DNA from 4 places in the Mesorhizobium sp. M1163 genome. Region 2 is predicted to be linked to each of the others. Evidence: predicted binding sites of a transcription regulator. Region 2 holds the regulator's gene; each other region holds the start of a gene.
What was found. Region 2 encodes LexA, which represses DNA repair genes until DNA is damaged. Its sites were predicted from a motif close to TGTTCNNNNTGTGTTCNG; they were not measured.
Positions count from the first base shown of each region.

Region 1: a site for LexA is predicted at 4,131-4,148, ahead of NKH43_RS21055 (ImuA family protein). Genes of this name have one in related genera too.
Region 3: a site for LexA is predicted at 6,200-6,217, ahead of NKH43_RS33405 (2'-5' RNA ligase family protein). Genes of this name have one in related genera too.
Region 4: a site for LexA is predicted at 1,466-1,483, ahead of NKH43_RS19630 (DUF3072 domain-containing protein). Genes of this name have one in related genera too.

Region 1 covers NZ_JAMYMF010000022.1:93,064-100,867, reverse strand. The annotation lists gene NKH43_RS21065 (error-prone DNA polymerase) at 1-1,644, opposite strand, end outside; gene NKH43_RS21060 (DUF6504 family protein) at 1,641-3,119, opposite strand; gene NKH43_RS21055 (ImuA family protein) at 3,052-4,107, opposite strand; gene NKH43_RS21050 (metallopeptidase family protein) at 4,291-4,713, shown strand; gene NKH43_RS21045 (DUF1737 domain-containing protein) at 4,801-5,007, opposite strand; gene NKH43_RS21040 (HpcH/HpaI aldolase/citrate lyase family protein) at 5,032-5,913, opposite strand; gene NKH43_RS21035 (DUF4153 domain-containing protein) at 6,192-7,745, shown strand; gene NKH43_RS21030 (response regulator transcription factor) at 7,750-7,804, shown strand, end outside.
Region 2 covers NZ_JAMYMF010000010.1:135,321-143,124, forward strand. The annotation lists gene NKH43_RS12365 (ComEC/Rec2 family competence protein) at 1-1,818, shown strand, start outside; gene lexA (transcriptional repressor LexA) at 1,812-2,543, opposite strand; gene kynU (kynureninase) at 3,015-4,262, shown strand; gene NKH43_RS12380 (hormone-sensitive lipase) at 4,358-5,248, shown strand; gene NKH43_RS12385 (molybdopterin molybdotransferase MoeA) at 5,196-6,401, opposite strand; gene moaC (cyclic pyranopterin monophosphate synthase MoaC) at 6,401-6,907, opposite strand; gene trpC (indole-3-glycerol phosphate synthase TrpC) at 6,910-7,722, opposite strand; gene trpD (anthranilate phosphoribosyltransferase) at 7,727-7,804, opposite strand, start outside.
Region 3 covers NZ_JAMYMF010000064.1:1,041-8,844, reverse strand. The annotation lists gene NKH43_RS33435 (NAD(P)/FAD-dependent oxidoreductase) at 1-1,275, shown strand, start outside; gene NKH43_RS33430 (ABC transporter permease) at 1,360-2,247, shown strand; gene NKH43_RS33425 (ABC transporter permease) at 2,244-3,122, shown strand; gene NKH43_RS33420 (ABC transporter substrate-binding protein) at 3,107-4,177, shown strand; gene NKH43_RS33415 (cupin domain-containing protein) at 4,358-4,966, shown strand; gene NKH43_RS33410 (ABC transporter ATP-binding protein) at 4,956-6,041, shown strand; gene NKH43_RS33405 (2'-5' RNA ligase family protein) at 6,303-6,893, shown strand; gene NKH43_RS33400 (SRPBCC family protein) at 6,911-7,396, opposite strand; gene NKH43_RS33395 (ArsR/SmtB family transcription factor) at 7,393-7,743, opposite strand.
Region 4 covers NZ_JAMYMF010000020.1:87,384-95,187, forward strand. The annotation lists gene NKH43_RS19625 (helix-turn-helix transcriptional regulator) at 84-608, opposite strand; gene NKH43_RS19630 (DUF3072 domain-containing protein) at 1,635-1,736, shown strand; gene NKH43_RS19635 (TadE/TadG family type IV pilus assembly protein) at 1,836-2,189, opposite strand; gene NKH43_RS19640 (TadE/TadG family type IV pilus assembly protein) at 2,230-2,619, opposite strand; gene NKH43_RS19645 (pilus assembly protein TadG-related protein) at 2,676-3,914, opposite strand; gene NKH43_RS19650 (PilZ domain-containing protein) at 4,401-4,712, shown strand; partial or broken gene NKH43_RS19655 (IS110 family RNA-guided transposase) at 5,564-6,590, opposite strand; gene NKH43_RS19660 (hypothetical protein) at 6,973-7,179, shown strand; partial or broken gene NKH43_RS19665 (exopolysaccharide biosynthesis protein) at 7,442-7,804, opposite strand, start outside.

The DNA.
Region 1 (7,804 bases), on a different contig from region 2:
GAAGGCGCGCTGCAGGCAGGTCAGCATGCCGAGCGCCAGCACGTCCACTTTAAGGATTTTCACCGCGTCGAGGTCGTCCTTGTCCCACTCGACCATCTTGCGCTCGTCCATCGCCGTCTTGACGATGGGTACGATCTCGTCGAGCCGGTCCCTTGTGATGACGAAACCGCCGACATGCTGCGACAAATGGCGGGGAAAGCCCATGATCTCGTTGGCGCATTCGATCACATGCCTTGTCGAGGGATCGGTCTGATCGAGGCCGCCGGCTTTTGTCTCCTTTTCGCCGAGCTCCGAGGTCGACCAGCCCCAGATCGAACTGGACAGCGCGCTCCGGACGTCGTCCGACAGGCCCATCGCCTTGGCCACTTCGCGCACCGCAGAGCGGCCGCGGTAGCTGACGACGGCGGCGGCCAGCGCGGTGCGCTTGGTGCTGTATTTGGAATAGATGTACTGGATGACCTCCTCGCGCTTTTCATGCTCGAAATCGACATCGATGTCGGGCGGCTCGTTTCTTTCTTCGGAAATGAAGCGCTCGAAAAGCGTGTCGATCTTGTCCGGGCCAACTTCGGTGATGCCGATGCAGAAGCAGACGATCGAGTTGGCGGCGGAGCCGCGCCCCTGGCAGAGAATGTTCTGGCTGCGGGCGAATTTGACGATGTCGTAGACAGTCAGGAAATAGCGCGCGTAGTTCAGGCGCTCGATCAGAGCGAGCTCCTCCTCGATGCGCTGCGTCACAAAAGCGGGCACGCCCGAGGGGTAGCGGATGGCGGCCCCCTCCTTGGCCAGCCTTTCCAGCTCGGCCTGTGGCCCGAGGCCCGATTCCGTCGGCTCGTCGGGGTAGTTGTATTGCAGGTCACTGAGCGAGAAGCTCAGCTCGCCGGCAAAACGCAGCGTTTCCGCCAGCGCTTGCGGATGCCTGCGGAAAAGCCGTGCCATCTCCAGCGGTAGCTTTAAATGACGCTCGGCATTGGCCGCCAGTTCCAGCCCCACCTCGGCGACGGGCACATTGAGGCGGATCGCCGTCAGCACGTCCTGCAGCGGGCGCCGTTCCGACGTATGGTAGAGCACATCGTTGGTCGCCATCAGCGGGATGCCGGCCAGTTCGGCCATCGCCGCCGCCTGCTCGATACGGAAGCGGTCGCTGCCGCGGTAATCCGGCGAAACCGCAAACCGCAGGCTTTCGCCGAAGCGATCCGTGAGCCGGCTAAGCACAGCAAGGCTATCGGCCGCGCCCGTCGACACATCCGGCAGGATGGCCAGCGACAAGAGATCGCCCCATTCGAGAAGATCGCTTTGTTTGAGAAGCGTTGCTCCCTTTTCGTTTTCGTCGCGCAAATTGGCCTGCGTCAGCATGCGGCAGAGATGGCCCCAGCCCTTGCGGTTCTGCGGGTAAGCGAGAATGTCCGGCGTGCCGTCGCAAAATACCAGGCGGCAGCCGGGATGATAGGAAACACCCTCCACCTTGGCCTGCTGCCAGGCGCGCACGACGCCCGCCACCGTATTGCGGTCGGCGAGCCCGATCGCTGAAAACCCCATGAATTTCGCCGCGACCACCAGCTCCTCCGGTTTCGAGGCGCCGCGCAGGAACGAGAAGTTCGACTGGATGCCGAATTCGGCATAGGGAACGGCTGTCAGCGCATTCATGCGAAGACTCCATGCATGAACCAGCGCGGAGCGGGCTGCGAGGCGCCGTAGAGGCCTTGGCGGTAAAGCCAGTAACGGCGGCCGTCGGCATCCTCGATGCGGAAATAGTCCCGGGTCGGCGCATCTTCCCGTCCCGCCGCCTCTCGCCACCATTCAGGCGCAATGCGCTCCGGCCCTTCGGCGCGCGCGACCCGGTAGAGCGCGCGCCGCCAGCGGAAGTTCAAAGGTGGGCCTTCCGGCATTTCGGTGGCCGGCACCTCGATCGGCTCGGGCGAACGGAAAAGCCGGATCGGCCGTTCCGGCTGGAAGACGGTCGTGGGAGCATCCTTCACCTTGTCCGGCTGCTTCGGCGGCGAGCTTCTCTGCGGCGCTTCGGCGAAGGGAATGGCGGCGACGGCGCGCTCCGGCAGATGGCTCTCGACGGCGACCGGCTTCAAGACCGCGCCTTCGCCGAGCCGGGCGCGGATGCGGTCGGCAAAAAGCGCGATGTCGGCGCCCCCGTCGTTCGTCTCGCCGGCAAGGTCTGCCTGCTGCATGTCGAAGGCGGCGGCGGTCAGCACCGAGAGGCGCACGAGATCGAAACCATAGCCGGCGTCGATATCCTGTTCGAGCGCGGCAAGCCTTTCGTGAAACAATTTCTGGATCAGCAGCGGCTCGCGCAAAGGTCGCGAGGTGCCGACGGCGATGCGGCTGACGCCGCCATCGACGCGAAAGAGCAGCAGCGCCAGCCGCCTTGCGCCCTCGCCGCGACGCTCGAGGTCCTTCTTCAATGTGGCCGCCAGCATGCCTGTCAGCCGCTCGATGTCCTCGGTCAGCATGATCGGCTCGGCGAGGTGGCGTTCGACCGAAAGCGGCGCGACCGGCAGGCGCGGCGACACGGCTTCGTCGAGGCGGCCGAGCGCCTGGTCGAGGCGCAATAGCAGCGATGCGCCGAAGCGGCGGGCCAGCGGCGCGCGCGGTGCCGCCATGACGGCGCCCGCCGTGCGCAGGCCGACGCTTTCGAGGCTGGCGCGGACCTCTGGATCGATGCGCAGTGCCGCCAACGGCAAGGGCGCGAGAAGCGCTTCCTCCTCACCATCGGGAACGATGCGGTCGCCGGCAAACCGCGCCGCCGCCCAGGCCGAGCCCGGCGTGGCGGCAAGCCCGGCGCGGACATCGAAGCCCTGATGGAAAAAACGCGACAGGATGTCGTCCAGCATCGAGCGTTCGCCGCCGAAAAGATGGGTGCAGCCGGTGACGTCGAGATAGAGGCCATCGGCCCCGTCGAGCGCCACCAGCGGGGTATAGCGGTCGCACCAGTCGGCGAGGCCTTCGAGCAGGCGCCGGTCGGCTTCCGGATCGGCCTCCACGATGTCGATCGAGGGATGCATGGCGCGTGCATCGGCTATGCCCATGCCGCGTTTCAGGTTAAGCGCCTCGGCCCGCTCGTCGAGGGCGGCGATGCGCTGGGCGTTCCGGTCGCGGTGACTGATCACCAGCGGCAGGTGATCCGACGGCCGGGAACGCCAGGACCGCCCCAGGCGCTGCCGCAGGATCCTCTCGGCGGCGAGATGTGGAAACCACAGGGACAGGATTCTTTGCCCATTCCTCGCCCCGTCTTTCTTCGAATATGCGTTCATCGGGGTTCCACTCCAGTGTGAATTTTCCGGGCAAGGCAGTGCGGCTCTTGCCGATGGTGATGGTGAAGGCGGGCCGGCCGATCGAGCCGGCGAGCGGCCCGGCGATCGTCTCGCGCGCTGCCGCCGGTGCCGCCGACAGGATGAGGCGGACGGGCGCTGCCGTCGGCTCGGGCTCGCCGGCCTGGCGCAGCAGGAACAGCGGCCGGCCGGCACTCTGCGCCCGGGCGTGCAGCCGCCGCGTCGCGGTGAGATCCAGCCGCTGCGGGTTGCCACGGATTTCGAGGATGACTGCGGCCAGCGCCGTCATCCTGGCGGCCTCCTCGGCGACCCACAGCGCATCGAGCAGCCTTGGCGCCTCGGAAAACAGCAATTGCTCCGGCTCGATGCCGAAGAAGGCGTGAAGCCCCCCGGCATAGGGAAAGCCGGCCTCGCGGAAAACCTCGGATGTGCCGATCCACAGCACCGGCAGTCGCGGCCCCTGGCTGAGGATCAGGCTGATGAGCGACAGGACAAAACCGGCGACTGCTCCGGCATCGCGGGTCGCGGCGCCATGAAACTCGCTCAGCGCCGCCTTCGGCAGGCCGCCGCTCAGCGCAGCATCGAGGCGCTCGGCACCGGTGCGCAAAAACGCATCGGGCGGCGCCACGGCGAGGCCGCGACGGACAATCGTCAGATTCCGAGCGGGTGTCGGATTCCGAGAGGATGCCAGACTCTGGCGAGGCACATCCGCGTCAAACGACGAACCGGCCGGCGCTTCCAGGCGCTCGGACAAGGTCCCTTCGATCTTCGCGATCTGGCGGCGCAGGGCAAAAACAGTCTCCCGCGCCACGGCGCTTGTCGCCATGACGGTCAGCTTCCACTCACAATTGTTCCTGTTATGTTCCTATAGATTCCAGAGGGCGGCCAAAGAGTCAAGCGGAGTCATGGGGAATTTATTCCTGCCTTGATGGCATGGTCCGGGCGCTCCAGCCCGACCATTTGCCGAGTCCGGCCCGAAAGCCTATATGCCGGGATCAAAGGACAAAGCATGGCTCGCATCTACCAAACACGCATCTGGCACGACCAGCTTTCGCCAACGATGGAGGAAATCGAGCTCCTGGCGCTGGAGGCCTATGCCCATCTGCCGGAGGAGTTTCGCAAGCTGACCGGCGAGATCGTCATTCAGATCGCCGAATTCCCGACCGACGAGATCATGGACGACCTTTCGCTGGAAACGCCCTTCGACCTGCTCGGCCTGTTCGAGGGGCGCGGCATCGCCGAGCGCTGGAATCCGCAGACCGGCGAAGGCCCGAACCGGATCACGCTCTACCGCCGCGCCATCCTCGACTACTGGGCCGAGAACGAGGAGACGCTGGGCGACATCGTCACCCATGTGCTGATCCATGAGATCGGTCACCATTTCGGCCTGTCGGACGATGATATGGAGAAGATCGAAGAGGCAGCGGAGTGACGTCGTTTTGACTGGAGAGCGCAGCGTTCCTTCGCGCCAGCGTCCAGAAGTGTCCCGCATTCGCGGGCACCCGAAGCGATGTCAGCGCTACCAGTCGCTGAGCTTGGTGTCGGGGCCGTATTCCTGGCCTTCGATGTCCTTCACCACCGCCTGGCCGCAGCGCATGGTCTTGGCATTCTTGTCATAGGCATAGGTCGGCGAGCCGAACAGGTGCCAGCCCTCGTTGAGCGCCGCCGTCACCTTGTGGCAGAAGCTGGCGTCGTCCGGGCCGGACAAAAAGCGGTAGAGTTTCATTTTCAATCCCGTCGGGAGTTACAATCATGCGCGAACAGCGGCGGCCTTCGCCAGCAGTTTTTCGGCCTGCGCCAAATGCAGCTGCTCGACCATCTTTCCGTTCAGCGCAATCACCGCCTTGCCGGTATTTTCGGCAAGCGCGAAGGCATCCTTGATCGCGCTCGCCTCGGCTATCGCTTCAGGCGACGGCGCAAAGGCCCGGTTTGCGGCCTCGATCTGGGCCGGATGGATCAGCGATTTGCCGTCGAAGCCCATGGCGGCCGCTTCCGTGCACTCGCGCGCAAACCCGTCCATATCGCTAAAATCATTGAAGACCCCGTCGAGCAGGTCGAGGCTGCCGGCGCGCGCGGCGAGCACCATCTGCATCAGCCACGGCACGAGATAGCGCCGGTCGGGCGTGGTGAGAATTCCGGTGTCCTTGACCAGATCATTCGTTCCGGCAACGAAACAAACCAGTCGAGAGGTTGGGTCGCGGCCAAGCTCGGCGATCGGGCCGATGTTGAGCAGCGCCTTGGGTGTCTCCATCATCGCCCATAGCTTGACCTCGTCCGGCGCAAAATTGTCGTCGAGAACGTCACCGGCCTCGAGAATGTCGCGCGGCGTGTCGACCTTGGGCAGCAGGATGGCGTCGGGAGCGCATTTTGCCGCAGCCAGCAGATCGTCGGCGCCCCATTCGCTCGACAGCGCATTGATGCGCACAACCATCTCGCAGCGTCGGTTGGAACGGCCGGCGAAAATCCCCGCCAGTTTTTCGCGCGCGGAAAGCTTGTCGGCCGGGGCGACGGCGTCCTCGAGATCGATGACGACGGCATCGCAGGCCAGCGACCGGATCTTGGCCAATGCCTTGTCGTTCGAAGCCGGGACGTAAAGCACCGAGCGGCGCGGGCGGGAGGGTTCGGCAGTCATGTCCGATCTATGCCGCCTGCAGACGGCCGAGGCAAGCCGTGCATAAAAACTGCACGCAATTTCGGAAAATCTCCTCGTCTCCGCCCCGCTTGCCACCCGACAGAATGCGACAAGGGCGGCATGCAAGAGCAAACAAATTGCCGTTGGTCCCTGCCGTACCGGCTTCGCCGCGACAGCTGGTGGCTTGTCGATCCGCCCCCGGCAAACCTCCTCCCTTTCGTCCGCAAATCCCCGCCCAGATATTCCGGCCGCATCAAAGCGGCCGAGAAAGCCCGATCATGACAGCGTTCCTCACGCCGGCGCCGAGCTATTGCCGCCGCTTCGGCGTTGCCGTCCTGCTCGTCGCGCTGGCCGATTTTTTCTTCTATAGCCAACCGGCCGGCATCACGCTTTTCCTGTTCGGCGTTGCGATTGCCACCACGAGCATGGCTGTCCATCCTCTCGGCTCCTTCAACGATGGCAGGCCCTGGTTCAAGCCGGTTGCGCTGCTTGTGGCGCTGCTGCCGCTCGCGGAAAATGTCAGTGCGCTGTCCGTCTCGATCGGGCTGGCGGCGCTGGCCGTCTTCGCGCTTTCGCTGGCCGGGCGGTTGAAGCACGGGGTTGCCCGCATTGCCGGCCAACTCTCGCTATTCCTGCTTGCAACGCCCTTTCGGTTCGTCCTGGATTTCTTTCGCTGGCGCAAGGCGGCCCGGCAGCTTGGCCGACGGCGCGTGCGCCTTGCGACGATTGCCGTCTGGGTCATGCCGCTAAGCCTCGGCGCGGTGTTTCTCGCGCTGTTCGGCGCCGCCAATCCGGTCGTCGAATACTGGCTGTCGCTGATCGACCTAATGGCACTGCTCGAGCTCATCCAGCTGCCGCGTCTCGCCTTCTGGCTGTTCGTGCTGGTCGGCGTCTGGGCCTTTCTGCGCCCGCGCCTACCGCGCTTTCTCCGCTCCATTTCGCGTGTGCTGTCGCCTGTGCCTGTCGGCCGGGTGACGACAAAACCCGCCAAGGCGATCGAGGACATCATCTTCGGCAAGGCCGCGATTCTTCGTGCGCTGGTCGTCTTCAACATCCTTTTCGCGATGCAGACCGCGCTCGACGCCACCTATCTGTGGGGCGGCATCGCGCTTCCCCACGGGCTGACCTACGCCGCCTATGCGCATCGCGGCGCCTATCCCTTGATCATCACAGCGCTGCTCGCCGCCGGCTTCGTCCTGGCGGCGCTGCGGCCGGGCAGCACGACCTCCAGCGATCCGCTCATCCGCCGGCTGGTCTACGTCTGGGTGGCGCAGAACATCGTGCTGGTCATCTCGTCGATCCTGCGGCTCGACCTCTATATCGGCATCTACGCGCTGACCTACTGGCGCATCGCCGCCTTCGTCTGGATGGGACTGGTGGCGGCGGGCCTTGCCCTGATCATCGCCCGCATCGCGTTCGAAAAATCCAATGAATGGCTGCTTTCCGCCAATCTTCTGACGCTTTCAATGACGCTCTATGCCTGCTGCTTCGTCAACTTCGCGGCGCTGATCGCCAACTACAATGTCGAGCACTCATTCGAAATGACCGGCCAAGGCACCGAACTCGATTTCTGGTATCTGCGTACGCTCGGTCCCAGCGCCTGGCCGGCGCTCGACCGTTTCCTCGAGCATCAGGGCAGGACGAATGCGGCCAGCGTTTCCTCGTACCGCGAACTCGCCCGTTTGCTTGGGCAGGACGAGGCCCGCTACCGCGCCGGCCTAGAAAACTGGCGCGCCTGGAGCTTTCGCGACTGGCGGCGCCTTCGTGCTCTCGACACACGTATCCCGTTCGTGGTTCCTCCGATGTCCGAACCCTTCATGCCGGGCCGCTGATTTGATGCCGCACCACATACTGGTCGCCGACGACGATCCGCACATTCGCGAAATCATCT
Region 2 (7,804 bases):
GTTTCGGCGATGAAAATACCGGCTGAGCTGACCGCCGGTTCCGAGATCGCCGGCTATGTGCGGCTGCTGCCGCCGACCGGGCCGGTGCGGCCCGACAGCTATGATTTCTCCTTCGACAGCTATTTCGCCGGTATCGGCGGCAGCGGCTTTTTTCTCGGCAATCCGAAAGTCGTGTCGTCGGGCAGCATGCCGTTTGCCGCGCGGCTTTCTTCCGCGATCGAAGACGCGCGCGAAACCATCGCCGACCATATCCGCAGCCGCATCGGCGGCGCCGAGGGCGAGATTGCTGCTGCGCTGATCGTCGGCGTGCGCGCCGGCATTCCCGAGGAGATCAACGAAGCGATGCGGCGTACCGGCATCTACCACATCATCTCCATCTCGGGGCTGCATATGGCGTTGGTCGCCGGCACCATTATGGCGCTGCTGCGCGGCGCCTTTGCGCTGTTTCCCGATTTCTCATCGCGACGGCCGGTCAAGAAATACGCGGCGGCCGCCGCGCTTTTTTCGATTGCGGCCTACCTCGTCTTTTCCGGCATTGTGGTGGCGGCCGAACGCAGCTTCATCATGTTGGCGGTGATGCTTATCGCCGTGCTGTTCGACCGGGCCGCGCTCACCATGCGCAACCTGGCGATCTCGGCCATCGCGGTCATTCTGGTGTCGCCGCACGAGGTGGTCGGTCCGAGCTTCCAGATGTCCTTCGCCGCGACGGCGGCCCTTGTCGGCGCCTATGCAGGCTGGTCCGATTACCGCGCCGGCGGGGCCACCACGCCGCCGCCGCGGTTGTCGCCGCTACGCTTTGCCGCTCGAAAGGTCCTGCTGGGCATGGGCGGCCTGGCGATGACCTCGATCATTGCAGGGAGCGCCACGGCGCTTTTCGCCATATGGCATTTCCAGCGCGTGGCGCCGCTCAGCCTGTTCGCCAATCTGGCCATCATGCCTATCGTCTCACTGGTCGTCATGCCCTTCGCCGTCCTCAGTGCGCTGGCGATGCCGTTCGGCGCGGATGGGCCTTTCCTCTACGTGATGGGCAAGGGGCTGACAGCGATGATCGCCCTGTCCGGGTGGATCTCCGAGCGCTCGCCGATCGATGCGGTCGGGCTGATTTCGCTGAGATCTGTCCTTTTGGTGACGATCGCCCTCGTCATTGCCAGCATGGCGACGACCTGGTTGCGGCTCGTGGCCCTTCCTTTTGCGCTCGCCGGCTTGCTAACGACAACGCAGACGCGCGTACCCGATGTATTGATCTCGGAGGACGCACGGCTCGTCGCGCTGCCGATCGGCAGCGGTGAACTCGCGGTCAACCGGGCACGCCCGAATGAGTTCACCATCGACAACTGGAAACGCGCGCTCACATCAGAGGCTATCGTCGCGCCGGAAACACCTGGAAAGAACGATCCGCAATTCGACATTGCCGATCCGGCCGACTTACCGCCGGGCATGCCGTTCATTTGCACGGACGGTCTCTGCCTTGCCAGGCATCCATCCGGCGCGATCATCGCGCTAGCCAATGACCGCGATACTGCACGGCCAGCCTGCGCCTTTGCCAGCTTGATCGTCATCGACGACGCCACCGCCCATAATCCCTGCTACTACGACCGGCTGGTCCTCGTCGTCACCAAACGGCAACTGGCGCGCGCGGGAAGTGCGGCCGTCTATTTCGATCCACAAGCGGCAACACGCGCCGAAATCCGCTTCGCCGTCGAAAAATCATACCGGCCCTGGCACGTGCAGCGGAAATTTTCACGCGCGGCGCGGGGCATGCCGCCATACCGCAGAGCCGACAAGCCAAAAGCCGGCGCCAAGGGCGCAGCTCAGTAGCGGCGGATCAGCCCAACGAGCTTGCCCTGCACCTTGACCCTGTCTGGTCCGAAGATGCGCGTCTCGTAGGCCGGATTGGCGGCTTCCAGGGCGATCGAGGCGCCCTTGCGGCGGAACCGCTTCAGCGTCGCTTCTTCCTCGTCGACCAGTGCCACCACGATCTCACCGGGGCTCGCCGTATCGGCATTGCGGATGATCACCGTGTCGCCGTCGAAAATGCCAGCCTCGATCATCGAATCGCCTTTGACCTCCAGCGCATAATGCTCGCCGCCCATGATCATGTCCGGCGGCACCGAGATCGAATGCGTCTGGTGCTGGATGGCATCGATCGGCACACCAGCGGCGATGCGGCCCATCACCGGGATCGACACGGCGGCGACGACATCGTCGTCATTGCCGGCTGCAGGCATGCGCGACGATGTCGGCTTGCCCTGCCGAGGACCTTGCCCAAGACTGCCCTGGATGACGCTCGGCGAGAACTTGCGTGCCGCATTGAGGCCGGGGGCGATCGAATCGGGCAGGCGCAGCACCTCCAGTGCACGGGCCCGGTTGGGCAAACGGCGAATGAAGCCGCGCTCCTCCAGCGCCGTAATCAGCCGGTGGATTCCCGATTTGGAAGCCAGGTCGAGCGCTTCCTTCATCTCGTCGAAGGAGGGCGGGATACCGCTTTCCTTCAGCCTTTCGTGGATGAACATAAGCAGTTCGTGTTGTTTGCGTGTCAGCATAGCGACCCCCAACAGAATCAGAAAAACAAACCCAGAACAAACACTATCTGTTCCAGTTGTGTTCCGCAACTGTTTAAAGTTTAATGAATGTGTTAGGGCTCGGGAAACGATACCACTCACCAAACCGGAACGCTGCATTTTCACCGCCGCGGGCCTCATCGCCTTGATTCTGCTTTCGTTTGCGGCCTCTGGGTTCCCAGAAGGCGGCACTGGTATCGGCCGTCAGCCGGCAAAGGGCACGGAATTGAAGCCGTATCGACTGTGCGGTTTGGTCAATGCACCGTGAACGAAACGAACTCAAAACGCCAACCTTGGGTTGGCTTGGCTCCTGGTTTCCACCGCGTGGTCAGGCAACTTGTTGCCGGTGGAGCCTTGCTGCGCGATACCAGGTAATGGAGAACCGCTCGTGACCGATGGATGCCGTCGATGCGTGTCCGGCGTTGCGGTGAATCTTGGGGGAGCAGACAAATCATGACAGGAATTCGCGATCTCGTGGCCATAAGGGCGATGGATGCTGCAGATCCGCTGCGCGCGATGCGCGACCGCTTTGTGCTGCCGCAAGGAGTGATCTATCTCGACGGCAATTCGCTAGGGGCCGCTTCGCGTGCCGCTTTCGATGAATTGAGCAAGGCAGTGACCGAAGAATGGGCGCATGATCTCATCCGCGCCTGGAACACGGCCGGCTGGTTCAACATGCCGCTCGAACTCGGCGACCAGCTCGGGCGCCTGATCGGTGCCGCGGCCGGCCAGACGGTGGTCTGCGACACGACATCGGTCAACATCTACAAGCTGCTGCACGCCGCCATGGCCATGCGGCCGGAGCGGCAGGTCATCGTCGCCGAGGGCGACAGTTTTCCGACAGATCTCTACATGGCTGAGGGTGTGGTTTCGACGCGAAAAGATACGCTGCTTCGCCTCTCGGGGGTCGACGCGCCGAGCATCGAAGAGCTGATCGACGAAGGCACCGCCGTGGTGCTGGTCAACCACGTCAACTACAAGTCGGGCGAACTGCGCGACATGCCGGCGCTGACGCGCAGGGCCCAGGAAGCCGGGGCGATGATCGTCTGGGATCTCTGCCACACCGCCGGTGCGATGCCAGTCGAGCTCGACAAGGCAAACGCCGATTTTGCCGTCGGCTGCACCTACAAATATCTGAATGGCGGACCGGGCGCGCCTGCCTTCATCTATGCGGCTGAGCGGCATCTTGCCGACATCCAGCAGCCGCTCACCGGCTGGTGGGGCCATGCACGGCCCTTCGCCTTCGAGCCAGGCTATGCGGCCGGCACCGGCATCCGCCGGTTTCTGTGCGGCACCCAGCCGGTCCTGTCGATGCGCACGCTGAAGGGCGCGCTCGACATCTGGAACGATGTCGACATGACGGCGGTGCGCAAGAAGAGCATCGCGCTGGCCGATCTGTTCATCGAGCTTGTCGAGGCAAAGTGCGGCACTTACGGGCTAACGCTCGAAAGCACGCGCGACGGGGAAAAACGCGGCAGCCAGATTTCATTCATGCACGAGCATGGCTACCAGATCATGCGCGCGCTGATCGAACGTGGCGTGATCGGCGATTTTCGCGCGCCATCGACCATGCGCTTCGGCTTCACCCCGCTCTATGTCGGCTATGCCGATGTCTGGCAGGCCGTCGAAGTGCTTGAGGACATCCTGCGCACCGGTGCGTGGAAGGATGCGCGCTTCGCCATCAAGGCGGCTGTCACTTGAGATTGATGCGAGAGCTGGAATCGTGAGGCTGGCGACGACGCGCCGCGCGATGCTCACGCTCGTTGCAAGGCCATATTGCCAGGGGAGGGCGCAGGGTGTTCGAACGTCACATTGCCGATTGGGACAACGCCTATGCCAACGGCGCCAACATAGCCGGCAGCGATCGCTGGCCGGCGGCCTGGGTCGAGCCCGCGCGGGTTTTTCGCGACGTGCTTTCGACCGAGGGCCGGGCGCGGCTCGACATGGCCTATGGCGATGGCCCACGCAACCGGCTCGATCTTTTCCTGCCGGCCACCAAGCCCAAGGGGCTCGTGGTGTTCGTCCATGGCGGCTACTGGATGGCATTCGACAAGAGTTTCTGGTCGCATCTTGCCGCTGGCGCTGTTGATCGCGGCTATGCCGTGGCGATGCCGTCCTACACGCTCTGTCCGCAGATGCGCATTGGCGGCATCGTCAAGGAAGTCGGCGCGGCGATCGGCACGGCGGCAGGGATGGTCGCAGGGCCGCTGATGCTGACCGGACACTCGGCCGGTGGCCATCTTGTTAGCCGGATGGTTACGACGACGACGCCGCTGGCGCCCGAAATTGTCCGGCGCATTCGCCATGTCGTATCGATCTCGGGTGTGCACGATTTGCGCCCGATCATGCGCACCGGCATGAACGAGACGCTGGCGATCGATGAGGCCGAGGCGCAGGCCGAAAGCCCGGTGCTGCTGCGCCCGATGGACAAGGCCCGCCTGACCTGCTGGGCCGGCGGCGGCGAGCGCGCCGAATTCCTGCGCCAGAGCGCGTTGCTGGCCAATATCTGGATCGGCCTGGGTGCCGCGACCAGTTCGGTGGTCGAGCCTGACCGGCATCATTTCAACATCATCGACGGTTTGGCCGATCCAGACCATCCGCTGACCCGGACCTTGATCTCGGAGTGGGGCAGGTTCAGCGTAGCATCAGCACGTCGCAGGCGGCGCCCGCCGCCGCGGCGGGCGTGAACGGCGCACGGACGATCAGCCCGTTGGCATCGGCCAGCATTTTCAGCATCGAGGAGTCCTGGATGCCGAACGGCGTCGCCACGAGCGCGCCGGCGTCATCGCTGACAATAGCCCGCACATAATCCTGCCTGAGATCATTGGCCGGCATGGCAGCACCGAGCCGTGCCTGACGCATATCCTGCTGAAAGGCGCGGCCGCCGAGCCGCGCCAGCAGCGGCCTCAGGAAGAGCTGGGTGCAGACCAGGCTTGCCACCGGGTTACCGGGCAAGCCGATGCAGCGGATGTCGCCCAGCCGCCCGAACATCAGCGGCTTGCCCGGTCGCATGGCGATCTTCCAGAAATCGAGCGTCATGCCTTGCCCGGTCAGCACGTCATGGACGAAATCGTGGTCACCGACCGAGGCGCCGCCCAGCGTGACGATGACGTTCGCGCCAGCCTTCACGGCCTTTTCCACCAGCGCAGCGATCGCCTCCCTGCTGTCCGGCGCGATGCCAAGGTCGAGCGCGCGCGCACCGACCGACTGTGCGGCGGCGGCGACGCCATAGGCGTTGGAGGAGATGATCTGGTCGGGGCCAAGCTCGCTGCCCGGCGGCAGCAATTCGTCGCCGGTGGCGATGATGGCGACCAGCGGCCGTTTGACCACGCCGACCTCGGGGTGGTTGGCCGATGCCGCCAGCGACAAGGCCGCTGGGTCGAGCAGGCGGCCTTTGTGCAGCAGGACGTCGCCTTTGGCGAAATCGAGCCCGAGGCGGCGGATGTTTCGCCCCTGCACGGTCGGCTCCGTCACTTCGACGACACCGCCGCCGAGATCGCGGATGTTCTCCTGGATGACGATGGTGTCGGCGCCTTCGGGAAGGGGCGCGCCGGTGAAGATACGGACGGCCTGCCCATGCTGCACCGTTCCGGCAAAGCCGCGTCCGGCCGGCGCCATGCCGACCACCGAAAGCTTTGCCGGTAAGGACGCGATATCAGCCGCCCGCACGGCATAGCCGTCCATGGCGGAGGCGTTGAACGGCGGTTGGGTGCGGAGCGCCACAACCGGCTCCGCCAGCACGCGGTCGGCGGCATCCAGCAGCGCGACGCGTTCGCCCGGCAGCGCTGCTGCGCCGTCCAACAGGCTCTCAAGCGCCTCGACAACTGGGACCAGCGCCATCAGCGGCCTGCCTCGGTGACCCCATCTTCGGTGATTTTGTAGTCGCCGGATTTGCCGCCGGTCTTTTCAACCAGCCTGATGCCGGAGATGACCATGGCGCGGTCGACCGCCTTGGCCATGTCGTAGATGGTCAGGCAAGCGACCGAGACGGCGCTTAGAGCCTCCATCTCAACGCCGGTCTTGCCGGTGACGCGGGTCAATGCTGTCACCTTCAGGCCGGGCAGCGCGGCGTCCGGCTCGATATCGACAGATATCCTGGTCAGCAGCAGCGGATGGCAGAGCGGGATCAGTTCATGCGTCTTCTTGGCCGCCATGATGCCGGCGATACGCGCGGTACCGAGCACGTCGCCCTTCTTGGCATCGCCGGCGAGGATCATGTCTAGCGTCTCGGGCCGCATCGACACGAAGCCCTCCGCGACTGCCGTGCGCACCGTCTCAGCCTTGTCGCCGACATCGACCATGTTGGCTTCGCCGTGTGCGCCAAGATGGGTGAGAGCGGCCGCCATCCTCAGATCGCCTCTGCCGGCGCCTTGCCCGTCAAAAGCAGGCGTGTTGCAGCGGCCACGTCCTGCTGACGCATCAGGCTCTCACCGACCAGGAAAGTGGCGATGCCGCTCCGCTCCAGCCGGCGGCAATCGTCATGCGAAAAGATACCGCTCTCGCTGACGAGAAGGCGGTCGGCCGGCACCATCGCGACCAGCCGCTCCGAGGTCTCGAGGCTGGTTTCGAAGGTCCGGAGATTGCGGTTGTTGATACCGATCAGCCGCGACGACAGCTGCAGCGCGCGTTCCATTTCGGCCTCGTCATGCACTTCGATTAGCGCGTCCATGCCGAGCCCGAAAGCTGTCGCTTCAAGTTCTCTTGCCAACGCGTCGTCGACGCTGGCCATGATGATCAGTATGGCATCGGCGCCCCATGCCCTGGCCTCGTAGACCTGATAGGGGTCGAACAGGAAATCCTTGCGCAAGGCAGGCAACTCGACGGCAGCGCGCGCATCGCTGAGGAACGCGGGCGCCCCTTGGAAAGAGGGTGCGTCGGTCAGCACCGAAAGACAGGCGGCGCCGCCTTCCGCATAGGCCCTGGCCAGCGCCGGCGGATCGAAATCGGCGCGGATCAGGCCTTTGGATGGGCTAGCCTTCTTGATTTCGGCAATCAGCGCGAACCTGCCGGATTGGCGCTTTGCTTCAAGGGCGGAAAGAAAGCCGCGCGGCGCTTCGGCGTCCGTTGCCCGTGCCTTGATCTCGGCAAACGGCACTTGCGCCTTGGCCGCCGCGATCTCGTCGCGCTTGTAAGCCTCGATCTTGCGCAGGATGTCGGACATAGTTCTAACCGTTCGAAATCTCGACCAGCCTGTCGAGCACTTTCAGCGCGCGGCCGCTGTCGATGGCCTGCGCCGCCGTCAC
Region 3 (7,804 bases), on a different contig from region 2:
CGGTTTTCCGATCCAATCTGGCAAAAGCCGCGGACAGCAACCGCGTTCCAGTCGCTTTTTCCAGCCGGCCGACGCGTCGATGTCGTCATCGTCGGCGGCGGCATCATGGGGCTGTCGACGGCCTTGCACGCCGCCCGGCTCGGTCTTGCCGTCCAGGTGCTGGACGCCGGCGAAATCGGCAATGGCGCATCCGGCCTGAACGGCGGTCAGGTCATTCCCGGCCTGAAATACGATCCGGACTGGCTGCTGGAGCATTTTGGTCTGGAGCGCGGCGAAGCGCTCGTCAACTTTGCCGCCTCGACCGCTGACACCGTCTTCGAATTGATCCGCGACGAAGGACTGGCGGTGCCGTTCGTCCGTAATGGCTGGATCCAGGCGGCGCATACCGGGACCGCGCTAAAAGCGGCGGCAAACCGGGATCGGCAGTGGCGCGCCCGCGGCGCCGATGTCCGGCTGCTGAGCGCGACGGAGATTGCGACGATGACCGGCGCGCAAGGCTATCTCGGCGGCTGGCTCGATCGCCGCGCCGGTGTCATCGATCCGCTCGCCTACACGTCGGAACTGGCGCGCGTCGCTGCCGCGGCGGGCGTGAAGATCGCCGAACGCCAGAACGTGATGCAGATCAGCAAGGATGCTGGCATTTGGCACGTTTCGGCGGAAAGCGGCGCCGAACTGAAGGCCAAGGCGGTCGTTCTGGCGACCAACGCCTATACCGGCGGCCTGCTCCCCGGCCTCGCCGAGACGATCGTTCCGCTGCATTCCTTCCAGATCGCGACAGCGCCGCTATCGTCCAATCTCGCTGCGGCGATCCTGCCAGAAGGGCAGGCGGTTTCGGATTCGCGCCGCATCCTCGTCTATTACCGCAAGAGTGCCGACGGCCGGCTGGTGCTCGGCGGGCGCGGCCGCATGGCTTTGCCGAACGGCCCGGCCGACTGGGCGCATCTTGAACGCGCTCTGCTGCGGCTTTATCCGGCGCTGTCAGACATTGCCATTGAAAAGCGGTGGTTCGGCAGGGTGGCAATGACGCCGGACCATCTCCCGCGTATCCACGAGCCAGAGAAGGGTCTCCTGGCGGTCGTCGGCTGCCAGGGCCGCGGCATCGGCCTGATGACCGCGCTTGGCGAGCGCATCGCCTCCTATCTGTCGAGCGGCGACACCAGGCAATTGCCGTTCCCGATATCGCCGATCCGGCCGATCCCTTTTCACGCGTTTCGGCAGGTCGGCGTTGCCGCGACCATCGCCTGGTACCGGATGCTGGACGCGTTCGAACGCTGACTTTCATTCCCAAACGTGAAACAGCTTGACAGTTTCACCAATATGAAAAAAACTTAGTCGATTTCAAATTTCGACGGACAGTCAATGTCGACCATTGCCGCAACGCAGCCGCTGCCGGAAACCCGGTCTTCGCCAGGGTTCCGTTTCGCTATGCTGCTGCCCGGCGGGCTGGTCACCTTTCTGCTGATCCTTTTCGCCCTTGGCTTGGTGTTGTTCCTTGCCTTCCGCGGCAATGACGGCTCGCTGCTGGGGGCTGGTTTTACCCTTGCGAATTTCGTCACTGTGGCCACCGATCCGCTGTACTGGACGGTGACGCTGCGCTCGCTGGGCATCGCCGGCCTGGTCACGCTCGCAACCGTCGTCACCGCCTATCCCGTCGCCTATTATCTGGCTTTCCATGCCGGGCGGCGGCGTGGGCTGCTGCTGTTCCTGCTGACCCTGCCGTTCTGGACCAGCTATCTCCTGCGCGTCTTCGCCTGGAAGATCGTGCTTGCCTATAATGGCGTGCTGAACTCGGCGCTGATTGAAAGCGGCATCTGGTCGGAGCCGACATTGGCGTTCTTGAATACGCCGGCAGCAGTCGTCGTCACGCTCACCCACGCTTATGCGCCATTCGCTATCCTGCCCATCTACGTGGCGCTGGACACGATCCCGAAATCGCTGCTCGAAGCCGCTTCCGATCTCGGCGCAAAACCGTTCACCAGCTTCCGCCGCGTCGTGCTGCCCAATTCGATGCCTGGCGTGCTGGCTGCGGCCCTCGTCGTTTTTGTGCCGACGGTCGGCGACTACGTCACGCCGGCGCTGGTCGGCGGCCCTGCCAGCACGATGATCGGCACACTGATCCAGGCCGAGTTCGGCAAGGCCAATGACTGGCCGTTCGGCGCCGCACTCGCCGTCGCCGTCATGCTGGTCATTCTCGCCGTGGTGCTGGTGGTGCGCTTCGCCGACCGCCGATACGGCAGCCGCACATGAACACAGCGCGTATCGATGCAAGGCAGGGCGGCGGCTGGCTCGGTGCCTATGTCCTTGCCTATCTGGTGTTCCTGTATTTGCCGATATTGCTGATCCCGCTGTTTTCCTTCAACAATTCCGTCCAGGCGGCATTTCCCCTGCAAGGCTTTACGCTTGAATGGTACGGCACGCTGTTAGGCAGTTCGGCGCTGTCCGGTGCGCTCGCCAACAGCCTCGTCATCGGCGCCATTGCCGCCACCGGCGCCACGCTCTGTGGCATCACCGTGTCCTATATGGACCTCTACGGACGCTCGCCGCTGGCCGCCACCATCAGTGCCATAGCGCGGCTGCCGATCCTGATCCCAGGCGTCATCGTCGGCATATCGCTGCTCATCCTGGTCAACCTCGCCGGCTTTGGGCCGTCGCGCATTGCCATTGTGCTCGGCCACATATTGGTGGCGCTGCCGGCGACGGTGGTGGTCATGCGCAGCCGCTTCGCCGCCATCCCGAAGACCATCCGTGAGGCAGCGCTCGACCTCGGCGCCTCCGACTGGACGACCTTCAGGCGGGTGATGCTGCCACTCAGCCTGCCCGCCATTATCTCGGCGTTCATGCTGGCCTTCCTGACCTCGTTCGACGAGTTCATCGTCGCCTTCTTCCTTGCCGGTACCGAGCCGACGCTGCCGCTTTATATCTGGAGCCAGCTGCGCTTCCCAAAATCGCTGCCGACCGTCATGGCGCTGGGCACGGCGATCCTGGCCGTGTCCTTCGTCACCGCCGCACTCGCCGAAATCCTGCGCCATCGCGGGCTCGCTGCCACCCGGCGGTCAGCGCCCGCCAGCCTGTCAAAACCAGAAGAAACCGAAAGAGGAGAACTGCAATGGCATTCGACCTGAAATCGATAACGACAAAGGCAGCGAAAGCCGGACTGGCCGCCTTCGCACTGGCGCTTGCGTCGACTGTCGCCTTTGCCGGCGACAAGCTGCAATATTTCACCTGGTCGGGCTATGAGCTGCCCGACTTCAACAAGAGCTTCCTCGCCGTGCACCCCGATGGTGTCGAGGCTTCGATGTTCGGCGACGACGATGACGCCTTCACCAAGGTCAAGGCCGGCTTCCGCCCCGATGTCGCGCACCCATGCTATGACAAGGTGGCGCGCTGGAACAAGGAAGGCCTGCTGCAGCCGATCGACACCAAGCGCATCAAGAACTGGGATTCGATCTTCCCGGTCTTCAAGAACCTGCCCGACCTGCAGGCCGGCGACGGCAAGGTCTGGATGGTGCCGTGGGACTGGGGCAACACCTCGATTCTCTACCGCACCGATCTGGTGAAGAACCCGGAAGCGAGCTGGAACCTGCTCTGGGACAAGCAATATGCCGGGCGCATGGCGACCATCGATGCCGTCCACGATACTCCGGTGGTGGCGGCCCTTCTTGCCGGCGTCAATCCATTCGACATGACGGCGGAACAGATGGACAAGGTTGCGGAGAAACTGCGCGAGCAGCGCCCGCTGCTCTCGAACTACACCACCGACATGACATCGGTTGAACAGGCGCTGGCGAGCGGGCAGTTGGTCGCCGCCATGACCTGGAACGCATCGGCCACGTCGCTGAAGAAGCAAGGCGTGCCTGTCGAGTTCATGAAGCCGAAGGAAGGCATGCTTACCTGGGCTTGTGGTTTCGTCATGCTCAAGGATGCAAAGAACGTCGACCTCGCCTATGACTTCATCAACAGCCGGCTGGAAACGGACTCAGGCAAATACCTGATCCAGGCCTACGGCTATGGCAGCTCGACCAGCTCGGCTTTCGCTGCCGTGCCGAAGGAGGAGCTGGAGAAATTGCAGCTGCCGTCCGATCCGGAAGTGATGCTGAAGACCACCATCTTCACCGGGCCGATGAAACAGAATGATGAACTCGCCAAGATGTTCGAGAAGGTCAAGGCGGGCGGCTGAGCCTGCTTCTTCCTTCTCCCCTTGGGGGAGAAGGTGTCGCCGAAGGCGACGGATGAGGGGTGTTCCAGATGGCACCGACGGCACTCCGCCCAACACCCCTCATCCGTTTCGGCGCTTCGCGCCTATCCACCTCCTCCCACAAGGGGAGAAGGGGAAACCTTACCAAACAAGGACGAACGAATGGACATGCTGGACGAAGCGGCTGAGAAGCCGAAGGACGACGCCGACGTCAGGGTCGGCCGGCGCGTGCGGGCGCTAAGGCTGGAGCGTAATCTCTCGCTGGCCGAACTTGCAGCCAAAGCCGGCGTCTCGATCGGAGCGCTGAGCCAGATCGAGCGCGGCATGTCGTCATTGCGGGTCCGAGTGATGTGGCCGCTCGCCGCCGCCCTCGACATCGAGCCGTCCGCGCTGATCGCCGACGGCAACGACGCCGGCAACGATCTTTATTGTGTGCGCGCCAACAGCCGGCGTCAGATCCCGGTCAAGTCGGAAGGCATCGCCAAGTCGCTGCTGTCGCCGCCGGCTGCTGCGCTGACCGGCATGCTGGTAACGGTGGAGGCCGGTGGCGGCACCGCCGAAGCCTACGCCCATGCCGGCCATGAATTCGGGTTCGTCCTGTCGGGCGAGGTCGAGCTGGTGGTCGATTCGACCAGATACGGGCTGAAGGCCGGCGACAGCTTCGCCTTCAAGAGCACCTTGCTGCATGCCTTCCGCAATCCGGGCAGCGAGCGCTGCCACATCCTGTGGGTCAACACGACCAAGCCGTCCGAGGTTCGCGATGGCGCCTGATCCACTCGTCCGGCTGGACAAGGTCTCCAAGATATTCCCCGGCAGCATCGTCGGGCTCGATGCCGTCGATCTCGATATTTCGCGCGGCGAGTTCCTGACCCTGCTCGGACCATCCGGCTGCGGCAAGACCACCAGCCTGCGGGTCATCGCCGGCTTCGAAAGCCCGTCGAGCGGCAAGGTTCTGCTCGAAGGCCGCGACATCAGTGCGCTCAGGCCCTTCGACCGTCCGGTCAATACCGTATTCCAGGACTACGCGCTGTTCCCGCACATGAACGTCGCCGAAAATGTCGGCTTCGGCTTGTCGCTGCGCAAGCTCTCCGGTGCCGAACAGGCAAAGCGCGTCGGCGCAGCGCTCGACATGGTCGGCCTTGCTGAAAAGCTCGGCGCCCGCGTGTCCGAATTGTCGGGGGGCCAGCGCCAGCGCGTCGCGCTTGCCCGCGCCATCGTCTGCGAACCGCGCGTGCTGCTGCTCGACGAGCCGTTGTCGGCGCTCGATGCGCATCTGCGCGAACAGATGCAGGTCGAATTGAAGCGACTGCAGTCGCGCCTCGGCACCACTTTCGTCATGGTCACGCACGACCAGACCGAGGCGCTGTCGATCTCTGATCGCATCGTCGTCATGAACAAAGGCCGCATCGAGCAGATTGCGCCGCCGGCGACCCTCTACGACCGGCCCGCCACCAAATTCGTTGCCAGCTTCATCGGCACGATGAACCTTCTGCAGTCGCGCTTCGTCGGCCGTGACGGCGAGCGCTTGCGGTTCGCCGCCGGCGCCCTGCCGCTGGAAGCGGTTTCGGAGACGGGCGAACTGCCTGGCGAGGGCACGGTGCGCACCATCGGCGTGCGTCCGGAGGACCTTTTGGCGACGACAGAGGCCGCGGCCGGTACTGCACCGGTGCGGGTGAACAGCATCGTCTTTCACGGCCGCACCTTGCGCCTTCATGCAGAGCTGGGGCAGGGGACACAGGTGGTGATCGACTCGCCGCGCCGGGCGGAGGGTTTTCAATTCAGCGTCGGCGACGTGGCGCATATCAGCCTGCGCCGTGGCGCCAACTGCCCTATGCTGTCCAGCTAGGCAACGGCCGCGAATACGCCGACCGGGCGATCCACGATTTCCTCGAGATCAAGGGCATCATCGGCTACGGCGCCTGAGCCATCAACATACGGCCGACCGAAATGTGGTGGCGAGCGTTGTGCTGCCAGTACCGGCGCTCGTATCATTTCCGTTTGACTTGTTCCCTTTTTGTTCTATTGTGGCTGGGCGGGAATGGCTTTTAGAGGAGCAATGAACATGAATGAGCTGCCCGCATTCAGGATCACCGAAAACGGCCAAGCCGTGTTCAACTGGCAGGAGTTGGATCGGCGCTGGAATGACCGGCTGTTCTTCGCCATTCTTCTTGAAAGTACGATCGCCGTGCCGCTTGCACGCCGGGCCGCCGTCTGGCGGCGAGAATCGGGATTGCGAGGGCAAGTGTTTCCGGCGGAACGCCTGCACATCTCGCTTATTGGGCTCGGCGACTATGATGGACTGCCGGAGGAATTGGTCAAAATCGCCCGCCACGTCGCCTCGATGGTCCAGGCGAAACCGTTTGAGGTGTCGTTCGATCGGCTGTCGGCTTTCGGCGGCGGTGCGTTGGTGCTGCGTGGCAGCGACGGCGTCCCGCCGCTGCAAGCGTTCTGGCGCAATCTTACCGCCCTGATCGCCGACAGCCCGCTGAAGCCCTTTGGGGGGAGCTCCTTTGAACCTCATGTTACATTGCTTCGTGACAAATTGCGGGTTCAAAGGGTTCGAGAACGGGCGATCGAACCGATCAGCTGGACCGTACGTGACTTTGTGCTCATCCGCAGTCTGATCCGGCAAGGCCGGTACGAAGAGCTCGGGCGCTGGCGGTTGAACGGCCACGACGATTCCGTGGCCGCAATGTGAGCCAAGCCAGGGTCCCCTCAGATCGTCTTGACGTAGCCCGCCAACTGATCCGCCACCGTGTCCCAGCCGTCGTAAAAGCCCATCTCCTCGTGGCTGTTGCGCGTGGCTTCGTCGCGGTGGATAGCGGTCGCGGTGTAGCGCGTCGCCTCGCCCTGCGATTGCAGCGATATGACCGCTGTGATGAATGGGTCGCCTGACGGCCGGTAGCCGGGCAGCAGCGCATCGGTCCACACCAGCCGCTCGTTCTGAACAATCTCGAGGTAGCAGCAACGCCTGTCGTTGACCTCCTTGCCGTCGGGCGACTGCATGCGGGTGCGGAACAGACCGCCGGGCCGCAGGTCGATCTCGCAATCGGTGATGATCCACGGCTTCGGCGTGAACCATTGGCGGAGATGCTCGGGCCTCGTCAGGGCCGTCCACAGCAGTTCTCGCGGCGCCTCGATCGTCCGTTCGAGCACGAGGTCGAGCTTCGGATCGGGTTGGAACAACGGGACCATATTCATCTGTCTTTCTCCTTGAGTTTCAGCACGTAGTCGTCGAACTGGTCGAGACGGCGCTCCCACAGCGCCCGCTGGTCGGCCAACCAGTTTTCCGCGAGCTTCAACGGCTCCGGCGCGAGCCGGTAGGTCCTGACGCGGCCTGCCTTCTCCGAATGCACCAGCCCGCAGCCTTCCAAAACCCGGAGATGCTCGATGAAGGATGGCAGGGCCATCTCGAACGGCTGCGCAAGCTCGCTGACCGAGGCGGGGCTTCGGTTCAGTCGCTCGACCACGCGTCGCCGGGTCGGATCGGCGAGCGCCCGGAAAATGCCGTCGATCGGCGGGGGGCTTTCGGTCTGCAGGCTCGTCATGGTCATTTCCTTGCCTCGGCCATTCCGCGTGACAGAGTTGGCTTAGAAAACACTTAGGGAA
Region 4 (7,804 bases), on a different contig from region 2:
CTACCCGCCCTGCGCCATTGCCCAGCGGAAAGTCAAAGCGTTTCGGGATTGGCTGTTTGCTGGGATGCATCCAAACGACGGCCTTATGGCAAGACTGAGATGCGTCCAAGAAGAGCCACCAGTTCCGCCTGACGTTTCGTTTCAGTCTTGGCGAACAGCGAGGCAAGGTGGGAGCGGATCGTGGTGCGGCTGAGGCGCCAACTGCGCGCGATCTCCAAAGGCGCATCGCCCTGAGCCAAGCGCAACGCGAGGTGCGTTTCCGCGCCCGTCAAGCCAAACATCTTTTGCAGTGTCTGAGGATTTGGCCCCGACCTGTTCTCGCGGTCCAGTAACGCCACAATGCTCGTTCCGTCAGGAGCGATAAACCCGTTCTCGTTCAATATCACCGGCGTGTCGGCGCTGCTGCGGATCACCACCCATGATAGTGAGCCCGGCAGGAAATGGGCCGGAACATTCGCGATCAGCCGCCTCAAGGCCACTGAAAGGCCGCTGGCCGTATCGGCTACTTCGCCCTGGCGCTCCAGCGTGGTTTGAGCGGCCGCGTTCCATTCGACCACTTTCCTCTCTCGGTTCAGCACGAGATAGCCGCAGCCGATGCGATCAAGCATGCCGGTTATGGATTCCAGGCTACGTGCTCTTGGCTCCCCGACCCCTGCGCCCAGTCGATCAGATGCACGATCTGAATAGGCATAAGAGGGCCGCTTCGTATCGGCCTCACGGTCATACTTGGTCCTCATCGGAATGTATCGGTTGCCCGCCGCAGCTTCAGTGTGCCTATCGATCAGAGTCATTTTCTACCCCTACCCACAATTTCACCAGCATGAAGCAAGTTATTCTGGATTTACAGAAAGTTCTTCAACGTGATTCGTTCAGATGGTGTTGTAATAAGTTACTCGTTCCTGATGATTGTACCGTTCAGAGTTCAAAAGTGTGCGTGCAATCGCGATATTTATAATATCCATATATCATTAACTCGTGGTTATGTTCCGGATGTGAAATTCACGCCGAAATTTGGCCCGCCTCCTTCGGGGTTTACTGATTCTTAGTCCGATCGTGGTCGCAATATGTTTCGACGGTTCGTTATTAACGTATCCGTCAAGAATTATCTTGCGACTGGCTTCGCTTTTGCGCTTTACGTTATTTCTAGAACCTCCTCAACTGCGCGTTCACAATGCACGATTCTATACGCACCAAGTTGAAGATTGTCGTTAGCTTCGCATCCAGAAACTTGTCTCGGGATGCATTTCTTAAGATTTCTTCATACCGCCAAGCCGCCGATAGTATTCCTGCTCACCTGTTTCCGACACCACACAGTCCGGTATGAAGATCGGATTGGAAACCGTTGACAGCGCGCTGAGCGCTATTCGGACGGCCATGGGATATTCTATCAGGATCGTGCTCAGGGAGGGCGCCGGTCACTCCCCTCGCGCAATTGCCTTCGCGAGATCGCCCTTTTCGCGAAGCCAGGAACAAATCGTGATCAGCCTCATTGTGCTAGTCAGCAAGGGAGATGAGCTGTGAGTGGCCCGCAATAAGCCAAAAACCGGGGCATCAGCAAACGTCGAAAAAGACGCAGAAGATTGGGTTAGCGGAGATGATCCAATGACCCCGCACAAGCTTCGTATTGGAACACTCTGGCCGAACAGGCCGACGACCCTGACGCTTATGCTGACGGCTTCAGCAAGGCGGAAGCTTCTAAACGCATTGATGCACTCCGGGAGAAGCTAGGCCTGTAGCGTCCGCTTGTGGAGCATCTAGTTTAATCGTGAGGAAGAGCTTCGCTGCAGGTATTTCTGGGACAGAGCGTTAGCCGCGGTGTCCGACGTGAACAAGCCTTACGTCCCAATCAAAGGAACTGTGACTGTCGTTGCGTAATTTATCGGATACTGGTCGAAATATGGGAACTCGATGACGAAAGCATAGGTGGCGGTCAGATGCGCCATGCGGAAACCGCCGCTAGGGGGATCGATCCCAATCGTAACCTCGACGTCTTTCAATCCCAAATCCAGTAATTTTTCCGTGGCTATGGCTTGGATCTGAGCCTGCGTCAGCGAGTTCTTCATCTGCAGCGCACGCGAGGACGTTTCCAGCGTATATCGAACGCTCGACATGGCGTTCAGTGCCCAGCCGAACGCGAAAATGCCGAACAAAAGCATCATGAGAAAAGGCGCGAGCAGTGCGAACTCCAATCCGGCTCCGCCTGATGCATCCCCCGTGAAAGCTCTACCTTTAGCGAACACGAATCACCTGTTGATGATTGAGCTCGCGCGAGAAGGAGGAATCGCCAAAAATGAAGGGCGGTGACCAGATGGCTGTCGCCTGTATTACGACGAAGACCGAGGGGGCTTTCAAAGTGTCGCACAGGATCGATGGATCGACCGCGATGTTCCCGCACATATATTTCCGGCTCAGTGTCACCTGCGCGCCAGCGGGGTGGTTTTCCCAGCTTGAAAGAGCGACAGCTTGGATAGTCGCATCCTCGACTGCTCCTTGCATCACGAGGTTCGCCGCCGTTTTTACGCCTGCACGCATCGACAGCGCGCTTGATACGAAAGTCCAGCCGTTAATGACGCCAAGAAGTACCAGACAAAGGATCGGCACAATCAGCGCAAACTCCACCGCAGCAACACCTGAATCGCACCGGAAATTCCGGACGTACCGCCGTTCCACGAAGATTACTCGACAAGCCGAACAGACTGCGTCGCCGGAATGTCTCGCATTCCGAGGCTGGTGCAATCCTGGCTGATGCTCGTGTTGCCGGACCACTGCAAGGTACTGGCGACGACCTGCGTGCAACCACCCTTGCCAGAAAAATTGCCGAGATAATTGACGTCCTGGGTTGGAAAATACAGAGCGCCGGTCAAAAGCGAATCCGCCGTGCCATTGAACGTGTTCGACCCCGTCAGGTTACCTTTGTTGCCATAAAACAGAACGCCGGAATACGTGCCCGACGTCGGTGCGCTAAGCTTGATTGTGGCGTTGCCGTTCATGCTGACGCCCGAGCTGCCTGCGAGATAGATGATGACCCCGTCGCCGGAGATGTTGGCGTTCGAGTTCGCTTTGAAATCACCGCCTTGGATGACGTACACGCCGGGCGAGAGGGCAACGTTGCCGCTCAGGCTCAGCCCGCTGCAGTACGTCCCGGGGCTAAGGGTCGACAGCCTCGAGTTTTGACAGGGGATTGTGGCTGGTGGCGTCGGCAGGTCGGCAAAGGGATCACCGGCGGGTAGGGCCTGGGTTATCGGGCTGGCGCACACCGTCGTCACAGGGTTGTTCAACGAAACACCGCCGGCCGATATCAGGCAGTCGGCCTGAAGGTTTGCTGATCCTTGAAGCTTGATGGCGTCCGCAGCTATCGAATTCGACATCACGGAACAGCCCGTCATTTTTATGATCGAACTGCCCGAAAAAAGCGCCGCTTTCGGGGCGGACGGATTGAGCGACAAAGCGCAGGCTTTTGAGGCGTCAGTGATAAGGGCCACCGCTCTTGCTTGTGCGCCGACCGCGTTCTGCGTGAATATCGATGTAAAAAACCGATCGAGGGTCTGATGAACGATAACCTCGACGGCCTTTTGGGCGACATTCGGGCCGGAGGACGGGGGCGTGAAGACTTCGATCGTGCCTGCCGACGCTGCAAAACCGTTCGAGGCTGCTGACAGCGCCACGGCGGAGACAATCGCGGACTTGTCTGATCCCGAAACCTTTTCTAAAGCGCCAGCATAGGCTGCCGCGTCTGCGACCGCCTGCAATTTCAAGCTGCTGTAGTACCAATAGGACGTTTCGACACCGAAGCCCGCACCGCCGACAATCACTGGCAAGGACAGGGCGAAAACAACGGCTACGTTGCCGTTATTCCCGAGGCGTCGTCGTAGACTGCTGCCGGACCAGCCGAAGATATGGGCGCCCCATTCCATTGAGGTTTGTAGGCGCAAATACATGAAAGAAGGAATAAGAAATTCCCTCCACTTGCACCCTCCTGGGCGGGCCGGAACTCAGAGATCCAGTCCATCGCCGAATCTGGGGTGGGCGAACGCGAACGAGAGAGAGCCTCCTGGTCGCAGGCTGCGACGCGCGCGGTGTCGACAATCTCATGTACAAAATGCGTTCGTTGGTCTTGATGGGGAAGAAAGTGACGCGATCGGCGGCGCCTTCAAGATCTTCGGCAGCAGATATTCGGCCATTCAGAGGGCCCGCGCCTGCATAAGTCCACATCACGACGTGCGGAAGTCTCTTCGCGCCGCGAGCTTGCCAGATCACTACGTGTTTCTGCGCGACCCATAGATTCACTGAGTATGCGCTGTGATGTCATGTAACACGCAACATGACGCACCCCTTGCCGTGCTCCTGTCTTAGGTATTTTATACCCAGGGGATGACTTCAGCTGATTTGGCACTGTATCGATGGCAAACACTGCGAACCCGCTTGATGAGAATTCCGGCGAGCATCGGCGCGAGCGCCGCCAACGTGTGCTAAAGGGCGGCACGATCATCACCGGGATCCAGAATTCCGAAATCAGCTGCACCTTGCGTAATCAACATGAGGGGGGTGCCGAGCTGAAGGTCGCGCCCGAAGCCCGGGTTCCCGATCGCTTCTTGCTCTACGTCTCGGTTGATGGACTTGCCTATCGATCGGAGGTTTGCTGGCGCCGCAACGACCGTATCGGCGTTAAATTCACCGGCACCGAGCCCAAACCGAAACTTCACTACGGCTGACCGACGGCAAGATGAAGATCACCGGCGCCGTCATCTGCGCCTTGCACCATCATCAGCTTTATCTCCGGACTCCTATGAGCGCATGACGAGGCACTCCGTCACCGCTCTCCGTACAGCTATGGCCGCCAGAGGCACACCTAGGGGCAGCGCTCTCGGGTCGCCTATTTTGGCGACGGGTGGCAGCCTGTGGCGAACCGACCGGCCGCGAGGTATTGAAACGAGGGGCAGGCGAGCCAGCCATCCGATTAGTCGCGTCAGAACCTATTCCGCCGCTGCATCAGACGGCGAGGTGCTTTCTCTTAAAGGTACCTTCGCAGCACGTCGCGCCCTCCACCCGTACGTAAGCGAGACCGACGTTGGCTTCGCCGAAGGCTCGCTGACGCGTCCGGGGGGCGCGCGGTCCTGCTCGATCTCCGCGAATAGCTAATGAGGAACAAACCCCCTCGCGAGAGAGTTCGGTCCCTTTTAGACACGTGGGCCCGACGTGGTTGAACTCGACCCAGCAAAGCGGAAGGTTATTGCCCGACGTCGTACGGCGGTGGATCAGCTCGGACCTCATCGGTGATGTGATCGGTACTGCGGACATTGCGAACTCACCTCATCCATCGTCCCGCGAAGGACACTTTTCCACCGGCAAGTGGAAGCTTATGGGGGGCGATCCTTGTCACGCTCGTTTCATACCCGTCTCCCCTTGTTCGAGGTCTGGTGAGCATCTTCTCGTCCCGACCCGGGGTTCCGCTCTGCCGCCCGCGCGCCGTGGCCGGTCAGGGGTGGCCGACAGGCCATCGCCCAGCGACTTGCCCTTGACGGGCCAGCGCACGGCGGCAGGCTGCAATAGTCGGGGCCTGCGATCAGGCGGCCGCCGGCAGGATATCTTGTCGCGTCCAGCGGAACCGCGTGCCGTCACTCCAGATGCGATGCATGATCACCGCCAGCCGGCGCGCCAGCGCGACAATGGCCTTTTGTCGGCCACGCCGCTTGGCGACGTTCATCGCCCAGGCCTTCAGCCACGACCATTTCGTCACGTGCGTCAGCAGCACCTGCGCGGTCTCGTAGAGCAGCGTTCGCAGCATGCCGTCGCCACAGCAGGATATCCGGCCGATGCGCCGGCTTTCGCCCGACTCGTGGAGCACCGGCGTCAGGCCAAAAGCCGGCCCGACCGCCTTCGCGCTCTTGAACCGCTGCGGGATGTCGATCGTCGCGGTTAGGCCAGCGCCACCACCGGACCGACGCTAGGTATCGTCATCAGCCGCCGACAGACCGCATCCTCGCGGACAAGGGTCAGAAGCTTGCGGTGGAGCGTGGCAAAGTTCCGCCGCAGCTTGCTGGGTGCCTCGAGCAGCGGTTCAACGAGTCAGGCATGCCTGCGGTGAGTTCGCGGATGCGCACCTCGAATTTGACGGCACCAACAGGGCCGACCTTGAGCCCGAAGTTGCGCAGCAAGCCGCGGAGGTCGTTCTCAACGGCAATGGCCTTTTCCTGCAAGAGTTTGCGGGCGGTCAGCAGCGCCCGGCGCTTCTGGTTCGTCAGGGTTTTCACATGCACCGGGCGAAACAGGTTAACCCGCATCATCTGCGCAATGCCGCGGGCGTCATTGCGGTCGGTCTTGTTCACCTGCGCCTTAAGGAGTGCCTTGGTGTGGCGGGTCTCGATGCAGATCACCGGCAGGCCGGCCCTGGCCAGGCCTTCGAACAACCACTGCGACAGGGGCCCGGCTTCAAGCCCAACGCGCTCAAGCCGCCAGTTGGGATCCTTGAGCACCCGTGCCAGATCCTCCGGATGGCTCGCCACCTTTATCTCGCGGCAAATCTGGCCTGTTTCGTCGATGATGCACACTGCGGTCTCTTTCACCGAATCCAATCCGGCATAATATTTCATGCTGCGCTTCTCCCTCTGATGATGCTTGTGGCTGCTCCATGCAGACCACGTTTATCATCAGCTCGAAGCGCAGCACCTTCAACATATCCACCATCCACGCTCACCCGAAGATGAGGCTCAAGCCGAATACCCCATCTTTTGAAGGTCCTGGGTCCGAAGCTGCCAATCCGCTTCGGCCCAAAGGTTCACTCGATCGTTCGTTTCTCTTCCAGCCAATGCGGCCGACGGAGAAATGCAATGGGACTTTCACGGTATGATCTTGAAAAGCAGGACCGAAGGGCTTGGAATGCAGGCAAGGAGGTTGGCGCGAGCGCTGAAGCCTCGGCCGATATAGGCCGTCCGGTTTTTCCTCGATCGAGAAGGTCGCCTGCGTGATCGAGCGTTGTTCGACCTTGCAATCGACAGCAAATTGCGGTTGCGATTAATCTCGACCGCGCCGATGCAGAGGTCCATCAAGCTGCGCTTGAAGCTCGAGTCGCTTTATCGGGTGACGATTGTCAGCTTTGGTTGCAGCGGCGAACTCGCTATGGAAAAGGTTCTCGCGCGCCCTTTGGCGTCGCTCTCCCTGAGAGAGGGCAACCGGACGTAGACGGCCTGGCCGGCGGCGAACTCAAACCGTCGGGCTTCTTCAACCGAAAGGCCACGGTGCCCTTTGCGTTCTCGTCTCGGGCAACGAAGTTGTCGAGAAAGCCCGCGCAGGTTTGAGAAAACTGGTCCGCCTCCACCGTGTAGCATTCAGGCCATCGCGCATGCTCATAGCCAGCAACACGAGGTTCTTCGCGCCAGCCGCCAGTTCGACTACCTGGACGATATAGAAGACCGACGCGCCCGTAATCTCGCAAATCCGGCGCTTAGGACGTCGAGAGCGCTGAGGCCACAACAACAAGCAGAGCCGCGGTCGCGACAAACGACGCCGAGGCGAGCAGCAGTCCAATCAGGGTGACGAGACCGTCGCGTTCCATCAAGGCCACGGCCAAGACCACCAGTGAGAGCACCGGCAGGATATTGCCGAAGGGAATTGGCAGGGCGATAACGACGGCGAGCAGGAAGATCGGTACGCCGAGCAGGGTCTGCACCGTCGGGCCCGTCAGGATCTCCAGCCGACCGGCGCGCACCATTTTCTCCACCCGGCCGATCATCGGCATCGAATGACGGACGACAAGATCGAGCGCCGCAGGCGAAAACTGGCGCTCGCTGATGATGGCGGGGAACCA